DNA from 2 places in the Leptolyngbya sp. FACHB-711 genome. Region 2 is predicted to be linked to the other one. Evidence: riboswitches for the same ligand, from Rfam matches in the RefSeq annotation. Region 2 holds a riboswitch; the other holds the start of a gene.

Region 1 (10,128 bases), on a different contig from region 2:
AGGATTAAACGTTTCAATTACCCCACACAAGATAGAGCGATGTTAGTGAGATATTGGAATCCTTGGCGCGAAATGGAAACGCTCCGCCGTCAAATGGATCGAGTGTTTGATGAGATTGCAGTACCGAGCGAATACAGCTGGGCTCCGGCGATCGAACTACATGATAGCGGTGAAACATTTACGCTGAAAGCTCAACTTCCCGGCATGGATGTGAAAGATATCAACGTTGAAGTGAGCCGTGAAGCAGTTGCTCTCTCCGGTGAGTATCGCAGTGAGCAGCAGGGCGAAACCAACGGCATTATGAAGTCCGAGTTTCGCTACGGTAAATTCCGCCGCATTGTGCCGCTTCCGGTTACTGTGCAGAACGATCAGGTTCAAGCCGAATACAAAGATGGCATCTTGACCCTGACGCTGCCCAAAGTCGTCGAAGTTCGCAACAAAGTGGTGAAGCTGAATCTGACAGACTTGGCTCAGCCTACGATCGAGCCGACGACCGAACCCGCGACAGCAGCCGTCACCGGATCGAATGAGGCACAGGCTACCGAAGCCAACAGCTAAGAGCTTAAGCGGTTTTGAGCCGCCTCTGGAGTAAGCGACACGCAAATTAGACAAATTAGATTTGAGTTAAACAGATAGCGCAATAAGCAGGAGGTCGATCGCCTCTTGCTTTTTTGTATTTTTGTATTGGTACACCATTTTTGTATTGGTACACCAATGGTTTAATAAACCAATTTTTATCTATCTTCAATGCATCAATTTTCTGCATCAAATCATAATTTCTGCATCAAATCCTAAAGCTAAAGCTGATATTACTCCTGCTAAACCTGCCTTGACATTCATATTTACTGCACTCACCTGCACTCACCGTTCTTCAACCAACTTTATTGAAATCATTTACAGCGTTTATTTCTGCGTTCGACTTAGAAACGCAACGTTTGTAATCAAAAATTCGCAAAATCGATCGCCTACCTTCGGCTGAATAAGCAAACACAATGGTGAAAGCAATTCGATTGCTTTAGCAGTAGAGAGATTGACGGACGCAATGGGCGATGTTAGTATGGATGCACTTCAAATTAATCTCGAACAGTCAGCTTAATTCAGTCTCACCCTAACCAAAGAAGACTGAAGCGGAGGAACCAATATTGGGGCGTATCGCAAGAAGGACACCTCTCAGTCCTAGCCCGTCAGCTAACTCCGTCGGCATTGAGGGGAGACTGAAGCTTTTGGCAATTTGTCTTTGGATAACCGTCTTTGGGCAACCGTGCTAAAGCTCGTCAGTATCCTTGACTGTTGGACAGTGGTTCCGTTGTTCTGTCCACCTTCAACCCTGAGGAGTTCAGGATGGTTGTACAATTTGTGGGTTCGATCGCCGTTGCCGGACAAGCAGCCTGGAGGCGTGTGCAGCCAGTCGTGCTGCAAGAAACTGTGCTGCTGCCTGCGTTGGGATTTGCAGGTCTGATTTTGCTGTGGTGGATAATTGCCCTGTTTAACAGCGACCTGATGCCCACCCCGCCAGAGGCACTTCAGGCAAACATGGACTATTTGCTGCATCCGTTTTATCGTCGTGGTCCTGGCGATTTGGGAATTGGTTGGCTGTTGATGGCAAGTTTGCGGCGCGTTTTGATTGGCTTTAGCCTAGGCGCACTGGTTGCAATTCCCGCCGGATTTCTGATTGGGATGTCGCGTCAGGCAATGCTGGCACTCAATCCGATTATTCAAATCCTGAAGCCCGTTTCGCCTCTGGCCTGGCTGCCGATCGCCTTGGCAATTTTTAACCTGGCAGACCCTTCTGCGATTTTCGTCATCTTCATTACGTCGCTCTGGTCAACGATTATTAACACTGCACTTGGCGTATCCAGCGTCTCCAAAGATTATCTGGATGTGGCGAGAGTCCTGGAAATGCCTCAGTGGAGACGAGTTATCAAAATTATTCTGCCTGCCAGTCTGCCCTATATCTTCACCGGGCTGCGCATTAGCCTGGGCATTGCATGGCTGGTGATCGTCGCAGTCGAGATGCTGACCGGAGGTGTAGGCATTGGCTTCTTTGTCTGGGATGAGTGGAGCCGCTTGAACCTTAGCTCGGTCTTCCTGGCGGTGGTTGTAATTGGGCTAACCGGGCTGATTCTGGACTTTATCGTGGTCAAAATTCAGCAGTTTGTCACTCGTCGTCGTTTTCGATCGCAGTCGGCAGCCTAATCAAGTGGGGGAATCCGGGGGTGAGGGGTAAGTGAGCAGGGGATAAAATCTCTCGATCGCCCTTGCGTCAGAGCTTCCTAATCTACTTCATCAGCTTTGCGTCAATCATTTCCACAGTCTCTCTACTGTCTGTTGAATCAGGTTGAGCAGCAAGACGCTCCCCATTTATAGAACGAACCGCAAAACCCGCTCCTCACCTCCCCATTCTCTCATCCCTCCGACTTTCCATCCTTTATCCACTCCCCACTCCCCAAACCAATATGAACCACGATCGTCTCAATCGACGTGACTTCTTAAAAGGATTCGGAGCTTCGGTCGCTGCAACGACGCTGGCTTCCTGTGCGGTAAGTGCGAATAGGGCGCCGCAAGGACTGCCGCAAATGGCGGCTGAAGTAGAACCGATCATCGATCCCCAAACGCTGGAAAAACCGAATTTAACGATTGGCTATGTACCTGTCAATGACTGCGCTCCCTTTGCGATTGCCTGGGAAAAAGGCTTCTTTCGCAAATATGGCTTGAACGTGAAGCTTAGCCGCGAAGCAAGCTGGGCAACCTCACGAGATGGCGTAATTTTTGGTCGGCTGGATGCGTCACCCGTGGTTTCAGGAGCCGTGACCAATGCCCGAATTGGCGCAGAAGGTGCGCGCCATGCCCCGATGTGTGCCGCAATGACCATCCACCGCCATGGCAATGCAATGACCATGAATCGTGCCATGTGGGAATCGGGGATTCGCCCCTGGCATGAGTACAAGGGTGATTTGGAGGCATTCGGGCGGGATTTCCGTCGCTATTTTGAAGGTCTGCCCTCGGATCAGCGAATTTGGGCAGTGGTTCTCAGTTCGGCGATTTATGAATATTTCATTCGCTATGTCTCGGCTGCCGCAGGCGTTGATCCGTTGAGCGAATTTCGCGTGATTATTGTGCCGCCGCCCCAAATGGTAACGAATATGCGAATTGGTGCAATGCAGGCATACATGGTGGCAGAACCCTGGAACACTCGCGCAATTCGGGGGAATGAAGGAATTGGCTTCACCTTTGCTCAAGGAAAGGAAGTCTGGCGCGGACATCCTGATCGCCTGCTAGCAGTGATGGAGCCTTTTATTAATGAAAATCCCAAGACGTATCGATCGCTGGTGAAAGCCATGATCGAAGCCTGTCAGTATTGCAGCAAGCCGGAGAATCGCGCCGAAGTTGCAAAGATTATCACCGGGCGATCGTTCACCGGAGCCAGACCGAAAACCTGCAAAACCCCGCCCCTGATCACGCCGGACAATCTGCCTTCACTGCCCGAATGTGCAACCAAGTTTACGGGTCCAGGCATTATTGGCGAATATAACTATGGCGGTTTTGATAGCAAAGACCGGACGATCGCTGCCGCCGATACCACCATTTTTTACGACTTCCCAACCGACCTCGCCGAACCCGCCAACGCCCATTCCACCTTCTTGTGGCGATCGCAAAGTCTCTGGCTGATGACGCAAGCCGCCCGCTGGGGACAGATTCCCGAAATTCCGGCAAACGCAGACGAGCTGACGAAAAAAGCCTGGCGATCGGACCTCTACCGCGACATCGCTGCCGAAATGGGCATTAACTGCCCCAGCGAAGACTACAAAGTAGAACCCGCTACTGTCTTTATCGACCAGAAAGGATTCGATCCCAGCGACCCGGTCGGCTACTTGAAAAGCTTTGAAATTCGAGCCGATCGCCCCAAACCCTTCTATTTATCCTAGCTGACCCCTCACCCCTTACTCACCCCCTCACACCCGGAGAACCTCATGATCAAACCGCTTACCTTCCCCGCCACCGATCGCCTGCGTGACCCAGCCGAGTTTCTTAGGATTGAGAATGTAACCAAAGCTTATCCTGCCGCCGGAGGTGGCCAGACCGTGATTCTGGATGGCATCAATCTGACGATCGGCGCAGATGAATACATCTCAGTCATCGGGCATTCGGGCTGCGGCAAATCGACCCTGCTGAAGATTGTGGCAGGTCTAGAACAGGCAACGTCTGGTTCTGTTTGGCTCGAAGGGCGCGAAGTGCGTAAACCCGGAGCGGAGCGCATGATGGTATTTCAGCAATACTCGCTGCTGCCCTGGCTCACGGTGCGAGAAAACGTTCGGCTGGCAGTGGATGAAGTGTTGAGGAACCTCTCTTCAGCAGAAAAGCGGGAAATTGTCAACGAACATCTGGCAATGGTGAATCTGACCCCTGCGGCAGAAAAATATCCTGATGAGCTTTCGGGCGGCATGAAACAGCGAGTGGGGATTGCTCGCGCTTTAGCGATTCGTCCCAAGGTGCTGCTGATGGATGAACCCTTTGGCGCGCTCGATGCGCTGACACGGGGCAAGCTCCAGCGGCAAGTCCTGGATATCTGGGAAAACCACCGTCAGGCGGTCATGATGATTACTCACGATGTGGATGAGGCGTTGTATATGTCCGATCGAATTATCTTAATGACGAATGGACCTGCTGCCCAAATTGGCGAAATTTTGGAAGTTCCCTTTGCCCATCCGCGCCAGCCGAAGGAGCTGCGAGAACTGCCTGAATACTACGAACTGCGGAACCACGCGCTCAACTTCCTCGATCGTCATTTCGGACACGATGACCAACTTTAATCTTTGTTAAATTAAGCCCGTTCTATTCCTAAAGAGGACTGTGTAGGGCAAATAGGAAGCTTTACACTGCAATTGATCCCTCTAATGTTTCTGTTGATTCCTGTCTGTTTTTCATTGATCCCAAAGCTTGTTTCCCTTAGGAAACTGTAAAGCGATCGCTTAAATTTCACGCTGACCCGTCTGCCGCTTTTAGCTTCCATTTCCTCACTTGCTCCTCCAACACCGACTATGAGAATTCAACCGATGCTGCTGCGCCTGCAAAGCGCGCTTGGACAAGACAACCTCAGTGAGCAAATGCTTTTGTATCCGGGTGTCGCGCCGACGCAGAATTCTTTTGCTGAGATGTCAAGCAGTTCCGCCAAGGGAGCAATTGACGCTACTGAGGCAACTTCGGAATCGATCGACGAAACGACCAATATTGTCATCAGCTACAATGGTTCTCCGAATAGCCAAACTGCTCTCGATTTTGCCTTCTGGATTGCTCATCAAACGAAACTCGCGACCAACAAATCTGTTACCGTTCACGTCGTCTATGTGCTGGATAGCTGCAACTCGCTCCAGTTAACTTGCGCTGCCGCTCCTGATCTGAACGGACTCCGATCGCAGTCTCTTCAAAAAGCGCAGGTTGGCGGTCTCCCCTCGATTCAGAAGCAAACTGCAACGGCAGTTCAATCCAAACCCCAATCGCAGGCAGCAGCCGTCTATCAACCCAGAACGATTCAAACCCAGTCAGCCCGATCGCTAACCGATTCCCTTGAGACTGCCGATCGCATCCTGTGGCAGGCTCGCTGTCTAGCTGATGAATGGCGTGGTTCTCTAGAGGCACATTTGCGCTTTGGGGCAGTGGCGATCGAGCTGCGTCAGGTAGTGGAGGCTGTAAAGGCAGATGTGCTGATGGTAGGCTGTACGACCGGAGAACATTCCCTGATCCAGCAGTTGCTCACCCCAGCGTTTCCCTGCCCGATCCTGGGCATTCCGCACGAGCTAGAAAAGCAGTAGGAAATTAGCGGGGCGTTGCTCAATCGAAGGATAAATGGTTGAGTTGAACATGGCTGGGCAGCCCCCTAAATCTCCCAATTTTGGAGGGCTTTGAGCGTGTAAAGGTCATACACAGAATCCTTGCCGCGACCTACGAACGAAGCCTAAAGAAATCGCTGCTGGTGCGGGCGAGTTGCCTGATCGATGCGATCAATTTCTTCTTGCGTGAGGCTCCAGCCCAGTGCGCCTGCATTCTGTTGGGCCTGGCTCCCATTCTTTGCACCTGGAATTGGGACAACGTTACCCTGAGCAATCAGCCAGTTCAGCGAAACTTGGGCGGGAGTGCGATCGTATTTTTCGCCGATTTGCTTTAGCAACATTATCACCGGAGCCAATTTTTCCACGCCACCTCTGCTGAAGCGAGGGTCTAGCTTGCGCGCGCCCGTCGGGTCTTGATAATTTTCAGGAGTGTATTTTCCGGTAAGCAAACCCTGCGCTAATGGGCTGTAAGCCAGAATCATGATGCCCAGCTCTTTTGCTGCTGCCATAACGCCATTGTGCTCGATCTGACGCGCCAGCAGCGAATACTGCATTTGATTCACCGCCAAAGGAACACCGCGCTTTGCCAGTAGCTCGTGCGCCTGTCGCATCTGATCCGCCGAATAGTTGCTCACGCCGATCGCCTTAATTCTGCCGCGTTTTACTTCGTCAGCCAGTGCCTCCATCAAGGTGGGCTGTCCCATGAAAAAGTCAAAGGGCTGGTGAACTTGATACAGCTCTACGGTGTCACGCTGGAGCCGCTTCAAACTTGCAGTCAGCGCATCAGCAACAGCACTTTTTCCAAACCGCCAGGGCAGCGGGAAGTACTTCGTTGCAATGTAGACAGGCTGATTGGTTTGCTGCATAAACTGTCCCAGCAGCGTTTCTGACTTGCCCAATCCGTAGATTTCTGCGGTATCAAAAAAATTAACGCCTGACTCTAGAGCGGTCTTGAATGCCTGCTCGACTGAACTTGCATCGTAATCTTTGCCATAAGTCCAAAACAGGTTGTCGCCCCATTGCCAGGTGCCGATTCCCAGAGGCTTGATTGTCAAACCGCTAGAGCCGATCGAGAGGATATCCATTGTTTGCTTTATAAAACTTTACAATTACTTCATAGTGTAGCCCAGATACTCAGGATCAGGCGTAAGCCGATCGAGATAACTGCATCAACCGTCAGCAGCAGAAATCAGTATCAGGAGCCACTCTTAGGAGTCAGGCGACTTCTCTTTTAACTGCTTCAGTATCAGGTAGCGATCGATAATGGCGCGGGTTGCTTCTGACATTCGCACTTGGTCGCCAAGCTGATAAAACCGCAGTTCGCGAATCTCGTGGGTTGGCTGCGGCGTTCCCTGCGCTTCAACGAGAAATACTTTGTGCTCATCGCGCACCCAGCCCGACTTACGCCAGCGAATGTGTCCGGTGTAGCTAAAGAGATACTGCATTGAAATTGTTTTGAGGGTTGTTTCTTCTTGCAGTTCCCGAATCGTTGCCGCCTTGCGCGATTCTCCTTTTTCGGCAGCTCCTCCAGGTAATAAAAATCGTCCGCTCTTGCCCGCCACGAGCAGCACACCCTGAGGCGTATCAACGAGCGCAGTACCTCTACGCCGCTTACGGACGGCTTTTTTTAGCAGTTTTGAAGGGGTGGTTTGCACAAACTAATTAATGAGAGGGTGAAGGGTCAAAAGATAGTTTTGGGTGAAGAAGCAAAGATACCAATGGTTTGAAAACTTGATTGAAAATGCGAATCGCTTCATTCACAATTCATTCAGTGCGTGATTTGATTAACTCACTGAAACCCCTCCAATTTTTTGATTTGCTCCACTCTTCTTTTATAATAACGAACCCTATCCGAAGGCTGGTTTGGATCTTGCCTCAGTCTGTCCTGAGAAACGGCAAATTCTAGAAAAAACACTAGTCGTCGGGTAGTCGCTGCTCGAGGTTCTGCTTGTTACGCTACCCAAAGTGACCGATCGTCGAATCGGTATGCAGCAATACAGCTTAAACTTAAAGCTGCAACGCAGTATCAACGGGCGATCGCCTGAACGGAGAGCGGTTTTGAGCGAACAGCTTTTAGCTCATCTTAGTATCCGTGTTCAGAATTATGCGATTACGCTTTGGGGAACTGCGAAGCGATTGAAATTGCATCAAATAATACTAAAACTCAGCTTGAAACTCTCAGCCCCCGATTACGTCAAGGACAGGAAAACTTAAACATCAGCTATGCAAACTGGCTATTTCGGAATTGTGATTTTAATGGTGGTTTCCCCCGTTCCACCTGAAGTGTTTATGCCGCTTGCAGGCTTTATGGCAGCGCAGGGAAAACTGCATTTTGTTTATGTTGTCTTGTCCGGGGTCGTGGGCTTTTTGCTAAGCATTTTCCCCTGGTACATTGGCGGTCGCATTTTGGGAAAGCAAGGCTGGCGAAAGCTGATCGATCGACAGCCGAAATGGCTCACGGTTTCTCCGGCAAAGCTGCAAAAAGCAAATCGCTGGTTCCGTCGCTACGGGGGGCAGGCGTTGCTCATTTCCCTGCTGCTGCCCGGACTTCGCAATATCATGGCAGTCCCTGCTGGGATTAGCGGAATGTCTACGCTAAAGTTTCTGCTGTATACGAGCTGCGGCGCGGTAAGCTGGCTATCGCTGTTGACCTACACCGGGTATGTGCTGGGCGACCGATACGAGCTAATCAACACTTACTTCAGCTCAACCACTACCCTCTTTTTGATGAGTGTGGGAGCCATTGCACTCTGCATTTTGGGCGTTCGCTTTTTCCTGCGACGGAAAGCGACCCTGTAGTTCCCACTTCACGATCGTTAAGCAACGGACAAGATTTGTGATTTCAAATTGATTATGAAGTGATTGCAGGCTAACGATTTTGGTGATAACTCGGTGAACGAGACGGAGCCAGATCAGTATCAAAGGTTTTATCCAGCAGATCAATTAGTTTGATAATTGCGATCGATGTAATAACTCCCAGCACCAACCCGCCAATTAGCAAACGCAGAACCATTTTTTTGGCTTGCGCGATCGACTCTTCTGCACTAATTCGACCTTTGAGTTGCAAAACCTTTTCTTCCGGCGGTAAGGGTTCGGGCGGAATCGGCTGATTGGGATGCGCCATAATGAGAGTTCTGTGAAACTGTCGCTGCACTGATTTTTACACTACGATCGAGCAAGTTTTTAGTTTGTCATTCGTCATTTCCCACTCGTGTTTATAAATTAGTGTTTACGAATTGATGAATAACATTTCCCTTGTTTCTGGTTAAATCGTGTCCTGCTCCTGGGGAGCGCAAATTCATTAATTTGTCTTCTCCATAAGGTGTATTAGGGAGTACGCGTAGCTCATCGATTGGGAGGCTCAGGGTTAATGCGTTACGCTGTATCAAACGATCCTACAGAGTCAACCGATCCTACAGAATGCGCTCCTGAGCAGCGTAGCAATTAGCATCAATCGATCGTAATCCGCAGTTTAATCTTGCAGCGAAATCTTCATCATCTACCGCATGGCAATTACAGCATGACAATGCAGCGCCCAATTAAGCCCACCAAAGTTAAGCCCACCAAAGCCGATATCCAGGCTGCCTACAATTCCACCGTATCCGATATTATTGACCATCATTTGAGCGTTCTGTTTTGCGGCATCAATCCCAGCCTTTACAGTGCTGTGGTGGGGCATCACTTTGCGCGTCCTGGCAATCGCTTCTGGAAAACGCTGCATCAGGCAGGTTTTACCGATCGCCTCTTTTCCCCAGATGAAGATCGGGATTTGCTGAAACTGGGCTACGGCATTACCAACTTGGTCGATCGTGCAACGGCACGGGCAGATGAAGTCGCAGCCGCAGAATTTGTCGCAGCGCAGCAGGCTCTAGCCGAAAAGCTGCACACCTACCGTCCGCGCTGTCTAGCGGTGTTGGGTGTGAGTGCCTATCGCTTAGCCTTTCAGCAGCCCAAGGCAAAAATGGGGCAGCAGCCTGAACACTGGCACGGGGCGATGGTCTGGATTTTGCCGAATCCAAGTGGCTTAAACGCCCACTATCAGCTTCAGGACTTAGCCGAGGCTTATCGATCGCTGCGGCTGGCAATCTCCTCCCAATGCCTCAACAACTCCGCCACCGACCAGGCTTGAGCGATCGCCCCACGTGGCAAATGCGGCGGGTCGCCGTCAAACACTTCAGAAATAAACCCCAAGCCTGCCTGCTGCTGAAAATGTTGCCATAACGGTTCTGGATCAAACGGAACAGCTTGACCCGGATAAAATCGCTGCCAGCCGCGCACAAACGCCCCAATGAGCCAGCTC
Region 2 (10,128 bases):
TGCCATTTTGACAGCGTTAGAGGAAGTTCGGGGAAATCAAACCGAGATTTTTAACTATGGCAACCACTCGACGATCGCTTCTTCCTTAGTATTTGTATTGCGTTCGGGCGTGGTGCGCGTAAATTCCAGGTGAACCGATCGCGTTTGCTCACCGTCGGCGGCAACTGCCATGATCGGGAAGTGAATCATGCCGTCCTGGAAAGACATCTGGAAACGGAATGTGCCGTCTGGATTGAGCTGAATTGGACGACCGCCGATCGTTACGGTAGCATCGGGTTCAGTTGCGCCATACACAATCAGTTCAGCATCGGCAATCAGCCAGAACTGACGCGGACGCATCGACGGTGAAAGCCCTGCTCCCGACATGCCCATGCCCGACATGGTATACATTCCTGCCCCGGACATGCCCATCCCCGAAGTTGTGTACATTCCTACCCCGGACATGCCCATCCCCGAAGTTGTGTACATTCCCGCGCCCGACATTCCAGCCGCACTCATGCCCACGCCAGACATCATACCCATGCCGGAGGTGGTGTAAGCTGTGCTGCCCATCATGCCTACCCCAGACATTCCCGCGCCCGACATTCTAGCCGCACCCATGCCCACGCCGGACATTCCCATGCCAGAGGTGGTGTAAGCTGTGCTGCCCATCATGCCTGCGCCCGACATTCCCATCCCGGAAGCCGTTGGCACTGCCCACTTGCCTACCCCCGATGGGAAAACATAGGAGCTGATTGCCTCTTCGGGAACCTGCTGCATCGAACCAAATACAGACCCTGCAACGCGCTGCGTCTCGGCAGACTGCGCCATTTCAAACACGCGATCGTAAACAGGACTAGCAACGCTTGCCACACTTGCCAACTGTCGGGTCGGATGAGGAAGCTCCTTCACCGTCTTGCCGCGCAGGTCATCTTCCCAAACAACAGTGATGAACTGGTCATCGATCCAGTCTGAGGGATAAACAGGCGGAATTCGCACCGGAGCCGATCGCGCCAGCATCAGCCAGCGACCGTCAAACGCCACGTAGCCAATTTCCACCACGTAATCTCGATCGCTTACCGGAATTGGCAAGTACCACTCCCGCGCCAGTTCGTCGCATTCATATTGCTGTAAGCTGTGCGGACGCTGAATTTCAACATTGATATCAGTCACGTCATAAAACCGCAGTGCCAAACGCACGCCCCCCTGCTGGCGCAGTTCTTCTTTTCGAGCCTTAGGAATATCCCAGTAGGCATAAGCCCATTGCGGGTCACGGGGCAGCAGCATGATGCGGGTTTCGCTATAGCCATCTGGCAACTCAGGCAATCCCTCATCTACAACGGCAAGAGCTAAGGCTGCCTCAATTTGTTCAGTTTGCTCTACATCAAGCCCAACATCAAATTTCGCTGCTTCCACTTCTGCCTGTGCTTCTAAAGAACGAGTTGAACTGGAAACAAACCGCGCCCGCTGAATTTCCTGGATTGAGCTAAGCAACTGGTCTTTTCTCATGCGGCTATAACGCGAGATGCCCAACTCGCTCGCAATTCGGCGGAGCTGCCGGAGGGTCATTTCTTCGATCGGCGGACGTTCTGTTGACATGGTCAGACCTCCAGATGTCTATCGTTTGAGCATGAGTGCCTTGATTCAAAGCTGAGAAAGAGAACAGAAACGACTGAATAAAGCTGGGAGTTCAATCCAATATCAAACCCATCAGTCTTTGGGATCGCAGGGGATCAATGTGTCCCTATCTTGCAGAAAATCAGCCTAAGAATCAAGTAGTTCAAAGCCTGATTCTAGTGAGATCAACGGAAACTCAGCGATCGGAACAGCAATAATGTCATGATTTTCTGACAAATGCCCGTTTGGGATCGGGTTGTGGGATCGACAATATCAAAGTTTCATGACATTGCGAGCCAACTGTCAGTTACGCTAGAAGCCCTGAAAAACGGAATGTAAGAAAGTTGTCCTTCCAGAGTGCTGGGAATCCCTATCTGCTTAGAGGAGATGCTCACCCCAATCGTCTGCCGTTGCTTAGCAGTCGATCGCCTGAATAGGTGTTGTAGGGTACGCAGTGCTTTTGCTTGTCGGCAACTCTCTATTTGCACAAGCCGTCTAGACTGTCACAATGGCTAAGGCATATTGGCCATGCTAAGGCTGACTCTAAGACCTGTTCATTTTTTACACACCATCATGTCTACCGATCGCCCCACTCAGGAACCTGCACCCCAACCCGATTCTCGGCAAAGTCGGCTGATTAGCAGCGTTCTGGCTCCGGCAGTTCGGCTGTGGCTGCGATCACAGGTTGAGTCTGTCGCAGATCTGCAATTTCAGCTTGAAGGAGGCGATCGACAACTCCTCTCAGGCTATGTGCCAAAAGTGTCGATCGCTGCACGGCAGGCAGTTTATCAAGGGCTCCATCTGAGTCAGGTTGCGCTGACAGGCGAAAATATTCGCGTCAATTTTGGGCAGGTTCTTCGCGGCAAACCCCTCCAATTGCTCGAAGTCGTCCCGGTCTTTGGTAATCTGACGCTGCACCAGCGCGATCTCACCGCTTCGCTTCAGGCTCCCCTGCTGGCAACTGCGCTATCCGACTTAATGACCGCTCTATTTCAGCCCGAAACGCGCCACCTCTTGCCCCCGGAACTCACTGCTGCGATTGGAACAGGTACGATTCACATCACTCAGCCCCAAATTGAACTCGGCAATCAGCAGCTTATCCTTGGCGGCATTTTGGCAAGTGCAATGAATAATTCCCCCGTCCGAGAACCTGCGATCGATTCGCTCCAACAAGGAACTGCTTTGCCTCGCCTCCCCTTTTTGCTGCGAACCGGAATTACGCAATTCAACGGCAGCCAGCTTTGCCTTGATCGTCCCGAACTGTTGCCCACGCTCACCGCAACCCAGGGAACTCCACTGCCCCATCTCCATCGGTTTGCGATTGATCTCGGTCAGGAAGTCGAGATTCAGGAACTCCTTTTGGAAGCGGAAAGGCTGGTGTGCCGGGGGAGGGTTAATGTAGTACCAGCGTAAGAAGTTATCGCGATCGGGTGCAGTAAACCTGCCAGCTCACCCCTCATTTCCTCATCCCCTCGGCTCCCCCGCTTACCAACTCCCGCTTATCAACTCCGGTTCACTAACTAAAGAAAAAACCTCCCCACCATATAGATCGCCGCCGTCAACAACTGCATCAGCATGACCGGAATCCCGTATCGCAGAAAAGTTTGGAACGGAATACGCTTGCCGTGCTGTTCTGCAATTCCTGCCGCCACAATGTTAGACGATGCACCAACGAGCGTTCCGTTACCGCCCAGCGTTGCACCGTACATCATTGCGTAAAACAGGGGCAGGACTTCAGTGGGAAACTGCCCGTTAAAGTCGGGAGTTAGCACTTCTGCGCTCACCAGCCCCACGTTAACGACATACTGCTTCAGCAGAGGAACCATTGCCACGACCAGGGGAATATTGGGCACGACGCTGGAAATAAGACCCACAAACAGGAGCAATGCCAGGGAACCCAGCAAGATATTTTGACCGAGGATGACGGCAAGAAGTCCTGATAAATTTCCAATAATGCCTGTTTTTTCGAGTCCGCCAATCAGGACAAAGATGCTCATAAAAAACAGCAGCGTACTCCAGTCAACATCGCGCAGAATATTGTGAACGGTGTCGATTTTGCTTTGGTGTGCCAGCAGGAGAGCCAGGGCAGCACCGAGCAGAGCAGACGCAGCCGGAGAAACGGGAATTGGCAGCAATTCGCCTGCCACAAAAAACACGAGTACCGCAACCACAATGATTCCGCCGAGCGCCAAAACACGGGGATGATTGATTTTGGGGTGGGGCAAGTGTTCCAGGTCGGTTAGCTGCTTATGCCAGATAGGGGAAAACAGGAACGGGGTCATGATCAGCAGGGTGACGATCGCCGCCGCGCCGCCCAGACTGAGCTGTGTAAGGTAATCCAGAAAGCTGATATTGACTGCATCCCCTACAATAAACGTTGCCGGATCGCCCACCAGCGTCAGCAGCCCGGCACTATTTGCCACAAACACCATCAAAATCAGCAGCGGCACAAAGTCAACGCCTACTTCCTGTGCCATCGGCGGAATCAGCGGAGCCAGAAGCATAACGGTGGTTGCATTCGGCAGCACGGCACAAATCGGCGTGGTAATCGCAATAATGCCAATCAGCAGCCGCTTTCCCTGCCCCTTTGCCAGGATGACTATCTGGGTCGCCAGGTAGTCGAAAATCTTGGTGGGTTCAAAGGCACGCACCAGCACCATTACGCCAAAAAACAGTGCCAGCGTCGGATAGCTGCCGCCCACGTAGTCGATCGCCTCAGTCAGCGTCATAACGTTGGTAAACACCAGCAACAGCGCGCCCAAAAAAGCTGCAACTGTAAGGTGAATCCATTCGGTCATTACAAACAGGATCACGCCCAGAAACGCTGCTCCTGCGACCCATGCCTGCCAGTTTTCCATCTTCCCCGCTTCTCCGATAAGACGATACAGACTTGGGAAGCTGAGGAGCCAGATCTTTGCAATCACTCATTCCAGAAATTCATCCCGGAAATGTCACAAAAATGCTGTCTCTGCTCAGTCTTCTCCCTTTGCCGACGGAGTTAGTTGACGGGCTAAGGCTGGGAAATGCCCTTTTGCAATCGAGACTCAACGCTAAGCTAAAACCCAGGCATTATCCTGACCGCAAATACGTCCCAAAAATTGATTCCTCCGTTTCGATTGCGCCGATCGAATGAAGGCGGTCGAATTAGGCTGACTTGATTCCAGCGATTTGAAATTAGGGAAATCCGATAAATTGCCGATCGGAGGTTTCGCCTTCGGGTCGGGAAAAAGCTCCTTTATTCCTTACTGAATTCAGCAATTCAAGCGGATTTGATACGAAATCACCAGGATTGGCTCAATCGTAGCACTGGTTTTCCGGGCATCATACCATTCTTGGTTTGAATGCAGATTTGGCAGCGATCGTACCGTTTTGCGATTTGCAGACTTGATGCCTGCCCAAATCCCCTTTCCTGAAGTCGATACAATCAAGGGAATTGCTTTTTTCGCTTGAGGCACTATGCAATTGAACTGGCAATTAAATTTGTGGCTCGCTGTGTTTACGTCTCCCGGACCCATGATCGGACCCCTGCCGATCCGCTGGTATGGATTGCTGATTGCCTCAGCCGTGCTGATCGGGGTGACGTTATCGACCTATTTGGCAAAAAAACGCGGTGTCAATCCAGATTTAATGAGCGATCTGGCGATTTGGCTGGTGGTGGCAGCGATTCCGGCGGCACGGATCTACTATGTGGCGTTTGAATGGGACAAATACGCCAGCAATCCCTCAGAGCTGATTGCAATCTGGCATGGGGGCATTGCGATTCACGGCGCGATTTTGGGTGGCATGATCGCCACGCTAATTTTTGCGAAACTGAACAAAGTTCCCTTCTGGCAGCTTGCCGATCTGGTGGCTCCGTCTCTGATTTTGGGACAGGCGATCGGGCGATGGGGCAATTTCTTTAACTCTGAGGCATTTGGCAGACCCACGAATGTGCCCTGGAAATTGTTTATTCCTCCGGCGCAGCGTCCTCCCGGCTATACGCAGTTTGAGTATTTCCATCCCACATTTCTCTACGAATCGCTGTGGAATTTGGGGGTGTTCGCAATTTTGATGGTGCTGTTTTTCCGGGGGCTGCGCGGTAAGTCTTCGCTGAAGCTGGGAACCCTCTTTCTCACCTATCTGGTATGCTACAGCCTGGGACGTTTCTGGATTGAAGGACTGCGGATGGATAGCCTGATGCTCGGTCCACTGCGAATCGCTCAGGTTGTGAGTCTAGTTGGAATTGCGATCGGGGCGATCGGCTTACTATGGCTCTATCCGCTCAACCGATCTTTGCCGGATGTCGTGTCGATCGCAGAAGTAAACGAAGCAGCGCGAGCAAACGCTCAGGATTCGGACAAAAGCCAGGTATAAATTGATTTTGATTTCTTTCGTAGTAAACCTCACCCAAACCGCTTATCCACAGCACCTGCCTGAGGATCTACCAAAGCACTTTCGTAAAACAGAAAAGCCCTAGAGCAATTTCCAGGGCTTGAATCAGGGTGCATCTATACCCTACTTTTACCGATGAACGGTCAAATGGGGGAATTTACGGATGAGATTTATCTAGTTTTTACAGAAGTTCTTGCTTTCTCAAAGTTTTTACAGGAACGACGCAGTGCTGTGCGACAAATTTAACTTTTGTGTGATTTCATAGAGCCGAATCAACCATGACGACTGAATTTGAACATCGATCAATACCCGCTGAAGATCAGTCTACTATTGCCCCGGCAGTGTACATTGTGGGGGCGGGACCCGGCGACCCAGAGCTTTTGACCCTGAAGGCATATCGGCTGCTGCGTCAGGCAGAGGTCATTCTGTTTGCCGATTCGCTTGTGCCGACTGCGATGCTGCAAATGGTGCATTCTGACGCGGAAGTGATTCGGACAGCAAACAAAACTCTGGAAGAGATTTTGCCCGTTATGGTGGATCGGGTGCGATCGGGTAAATCCGTTGTGCGCTTACACTCGGGTGATCCGAGCTTGTACGGAGCGGTGCATGAGCAGATGCAGGCACTTGTCGCTGCCGAGATTCCGTTTGAGGTGATTCCAGGAATCAGTGCGTTTCAGCTTGCCGCCGCCAAACTCAAGGTCGAACTCACCGTGCCCGGGCTGGTGCAGACCATCATCCTGACGCGAATTAGCGGACGCACCCAGGTTCCCGCCGCCGAAGAACTCTCCTCGCTTGCCGCGCATCAGGCGAGCTTGTGCCTTTACCTCAGTGCCCGCCATGTGCGCGAGGCGCAGGAAAAACTGATGCAGCACTATCCGCCCGATACACCCGTTGCGGTTTGCTTTCGCCTGGGCTGGTCAGACGAGCAGATCTGGATTGCCCCCCTGGCAGAAATGGCAGACCTAACCGAGCAAAAAGACCTGATTCGTACCACGATGTACGTCATCAGTCCGGCACTGCGATCGATTACCCCAGAGGGGAAGCTGCTTCACGATGCCCCAGACCCAAACGAGCAGAATTCCTATCGATCGCGCCTCTACAACCCAGAGCATACTCATTTGTTTCGTCCCCGCTAATGGGTTAACTATCCCGTGCAGTTTTGTCCCGGTACAATGGAACGAATAGAACAAGAACAGCCCAGAGAACTTTGGGAAGTCACGACTGGGAAAGTCACGGCGATGTCCCGAACTGCCCCCCTCGCACTGGAGGATTTAGGAGGCAACGCAGGACGTTGAACACTTTCCAGGGATGGTTCCAGGCTGAGCGGACACGATCGTTTGCTTAGGAGCAGGCACAATGCCTTCAGACTCATCTTCAGATGCAAATGCAAAAATGCAGCAGCTCCGTACGGTTAGGAAAAAGCTGCTGGCACTTCACAAAGCATTGCTGGACTCGGAAAAAGGAATCTACGAGCAGTTTTACGGCAGAATTCAAACCACAGGCGAATATTTTCGCTTAGTCACCAGCCACGATTGGTTTAGCTGGCTGCGTCCCATTTCGCAGTTTATTGTCCAAATGGACGACGTGATTCATGCGAAAGAACCGATTGCCCCTGAAACGATCGATCAACTCTTGCAGCAAGCCCAACAGCTTATGCAGCCCGATGCGGAAGGAACCAGCCTTAACAAACGCTATCTACACGCGATTCAGCGCGATCCGAATATTGCCCTGATGCACGCTGATTTCACACAGCAGTTTGCTTCCCAGTAGAAGGGAAGTAAAAGGGGGCTTGAGGAGTGGCAAGTCTCCGACATCGCCCCTGCAATTTCCCTTTCTAACCTCCACTTCGGGGGGCTTTGAGACTCTTGAAACTCAAATCAATCCACTCAAATTAATTGGAACTTGCTGGAATTCAAGACGAGTTAGGTTCTAATAAGAACGAATGCCAAACAGCAGAATATAGAACAAAAATCCTGACAAAATGCCGTAAGCGCAGGATAGAAGCGATCGAAACGGAAGGTTACGCGCCAGCAGCACCCACAGGCTCAGTGTTGTGGATAAACAAAACATCCCAAACAGCATGCCGTAGCGACTGTCTGGACCCACAAAATTGACAAAAGTGAGAAGCAGAACAACCCATCCGGCAAACAGAAAATAATACTTAAAGTCGGAAGCAGGTTGAGGCGATCGAAACGCTCTGGTAAAAAATGCGAGATAGGCAATAAGAATGGGCGGCAGGGCAGCGGTTGCCAGACTGCGAACACCAAACTCGACATTAAGGCTAAATGCCTGAATTAAAAGACTTAGCAGCGTTCCGCCTAGAACAGCATTAGACAGGGAAACAACAACACGGTTAAGCGCGTAGGCGATTGGATGCGTTCGCTTACGAACTTCTTCTTCAGCCAGTTCTTGAGAGGATCTCACCATTGTTTTTGGGATTGGAGGATTGCAGACAGAACGTTAAGCCAATGCTTTGTACCTATTCTTGAATGAAGCGCATTGTTTCGCCACTGTCGCAGGAGTGACGCGAGGGTAACAGCAAAGCCGTTCTGTTCCTACTCCAGATTGACGCATCGAGCGATCGCATCAGCCAAAAGGCGTTTGGGCCATGCGGGTTTCTACCTGCAAAACAAGCTTGCCGACCTCTGCTTTCATTTCACGAATGCGAATCTCCATGCCCTCGTACTGAAAGTAAGGAAGCTCCATGAGCTCTTTGACGCGCTGCATCATTGCCAGCATCAACTCTAGTGAAACTGCCCCGCCCCCATGACACTGAAACGACTCTAACAGCACGGGTCGATCGCCAATTTTATGATAGGCAGTTGCTGAAAAGCGGATGTGATGAATTTTTCCCTGCTCTGCGGACTGAACCGTAGCATCGATCGCAATTTTGCCATTTCCCGGAAAGCTAATTCTGAGAGGAGGTTGCAGCGCGATCGCGACCCTTTGACCGTTAATTTGAAACTTAAATGGCGGAATGCGGTTGACGATCGCCTGATTACTCATTGCCTGGTTCAGGTCTGCCTCAGTTAGCACGACTCGACTAGTGGCATTGAGAGGCTTATCAAGTTCGAGTTTACCCAGCAGCAGACTGATTGTGTTGAGGTCAAGCTCTTGGGTATGCAGCTCCATTTCCTCAACGCGCAAATCCTGAACCACCATGCCCTGACCCCGTACTGATACAGAGTCAGCCTGCCCTTGAATGACTTTCAGCAAATCCGTGCGGACATCAACTTTAATCTCCTCCGCATTGTCAAGCTGGCTTGAAAGGCCAAGCTGAATTGCCTGGGAAACAAAATGTTCATCAAGGCGCGGCTCTTCGGGCATGGCGGGTTCTCCTACCGGGGTTTAGAGAGCAGTCATGACTTGCAGCAGTTCCGCCGAAAGATCAATTCCAGCATGACGCTTTTTCTGAAACAGGACACCCGCCAGAAAGTAGATATTGGCAGAATAAAAGGCTTTGCGCTGCCTTTGCATTTCGCTGATCCAGTTGCGAACTTTGGGTTCTGAGCTGTAGTAGCCAAACTGGAGCGGTGTCACCATAAAGTCAGACACCTGATAGCCCTGATCGATCGCGTGTTCGATCGTGTCGATCGGATTAGAGTAAGCCGAGATCATCAGTATTACGTTCTCGCAGTCCACCGACAGCAGCTTTTTAGTAATCGTTGCGCCGTCTACCCCACCATGCAGCGCGGGCATACAGATGTCGTCGTCAGGGGCAGGAATGTAGGGCGGATTTGCAATCAGGTACTGAGGATTTTTGGACTTTAATCCTTCAAAAAAGCAGTGATTGTGAACAAAGTATTTGTCGTGAAGCTGATACTGTTTAATTCGGGCTTGTGCCAGCTCGCAGGCAGCCGAATTTAGCTCAAAGCCATGGATCTCACCTGCAAAGGGAGCCTTCAGCAAAGAGTGAATCACAGGACTGCCATCTCCTGCGCCAAATTCTACGGCGGTAATTGATTCTGTTCCCTGATTTAGCAGCATTTTCTCTAAGCACTGAGCATAAAAATGCGACTCTTCAGGACAGAAAAAAACCTTGTTGGGTGAATAGGTTTGTAAATCAGACTTTAATTCTTTAGATAACAGCTTTGTAGATGAATTAGTGGCTGGCTCACTAAATGAGGTAGATGAGATAGAGGATTTGGACGAAGCGATCGA

Evidence for each region. Region 2 has a riboswitch for cyclic di-AMP ahead of H6F80_RS14375 (ArsB/NhaD family transporter). Riboswitches for the same ligand answer to the same signal wherever they lie in the genome.
Region 1: another riboswitch for cyclic di-AMP. It lies ahead of ntrB (nitrate ABC transporter permease); the one in region 2 lies ahead of H6F80_RS14375 (ArsB/NhaD family transporter).

The regions. Positions count from the first base shown of each region.
Region 1 is NZ_JACJOR010000547.1:1,429-11,556, reverse strand. It holds gene H6F80_RS27305 (Hsp20/alpha crystallin family protein) at 40-558, shown strand; cyclic di-AMP (ydaO/yuaA leader) riboswitch at 1,080-1,218, shown strand; gene ntrB (nitrate ABC transporter permease) at 1,342-2,196, shown strand; gene H6F80_RS27295 (ABC transporter substrate-binding protein) at 2,457-3,926, shown strand; gene H6F80_RS27290 (ABC transporter ATP-binding protein) at 3,972-4,811, shown strand; gene H6F80_RS27285 (universal stress protein) at 5,040-5,810, shown strand; gene H6F80_RS27280 (aldo/keto reductase) at 5,954-6,913, opposite strand; gene H6F80_RS27275 (NUDIX domain-containing protein) at 7,037-7,483, opposite strand; gene H6F80_RS27270 (DedA family protein) at 8,052-8,627, shown strand; gene H6F80_RS27265 (hypothetical protein) at 8,698-8,952, opposite strand; gene mug (G/U mismatch-specific DNA glycosylase) at 9,349-9,957, shown strand; partial or broken gene H6F80_RS27255 (amylo-alpha-1,6-glucosidase) at 9,891-10,128, opposite strand, start outside.
Region 2 is NZ_JACJOR010000346.1:7,686-17,813, reverse strand. It holds gene H6F80_RS14385 (DUF4912 domain-containing protein) at 55-1,578, opposite strand; gene H6F80_RS14380 (LmeA family phospholipid-binding protein) at 2,170-3,009, shown strand; gene H6F80_RS14375 (ArsB/NhaD family transporter) at 3,117-4,454, opposite strand; cyclic di-AMP (ydaO/yuaA leader) riboswitch at 4,570-4,757, opposite strand; gene H6F80_RS29445 (hypothetical protein) at 4,848-5,051, opposite strand; gene lgt (prolipoprotein diacylglyceryl transferase) at 5,053-5,949, shown strand; gene cobM (precorrin-4 C(11)-methyltransferase) at 6,246-7,103, shown strand; gene H6F80_RS30415 (hypothetical protein) at 7,140-7,262, shown strand; gene H6F80_RS14360 (hypothetical protein) at 7,324-7,737, shown strand; gene H6F80_RS14355 (hypothetical protein) at 7,897-8,394, opposite strand; gene H6F80_RS14350 (LmeA family phospholipid-binding protein) at 8,554-9,294, opposite strand; gene H6F80_RS14345 (SAM-dependent methyltransferase) at 9,316-10,128, opposite strand, start outside.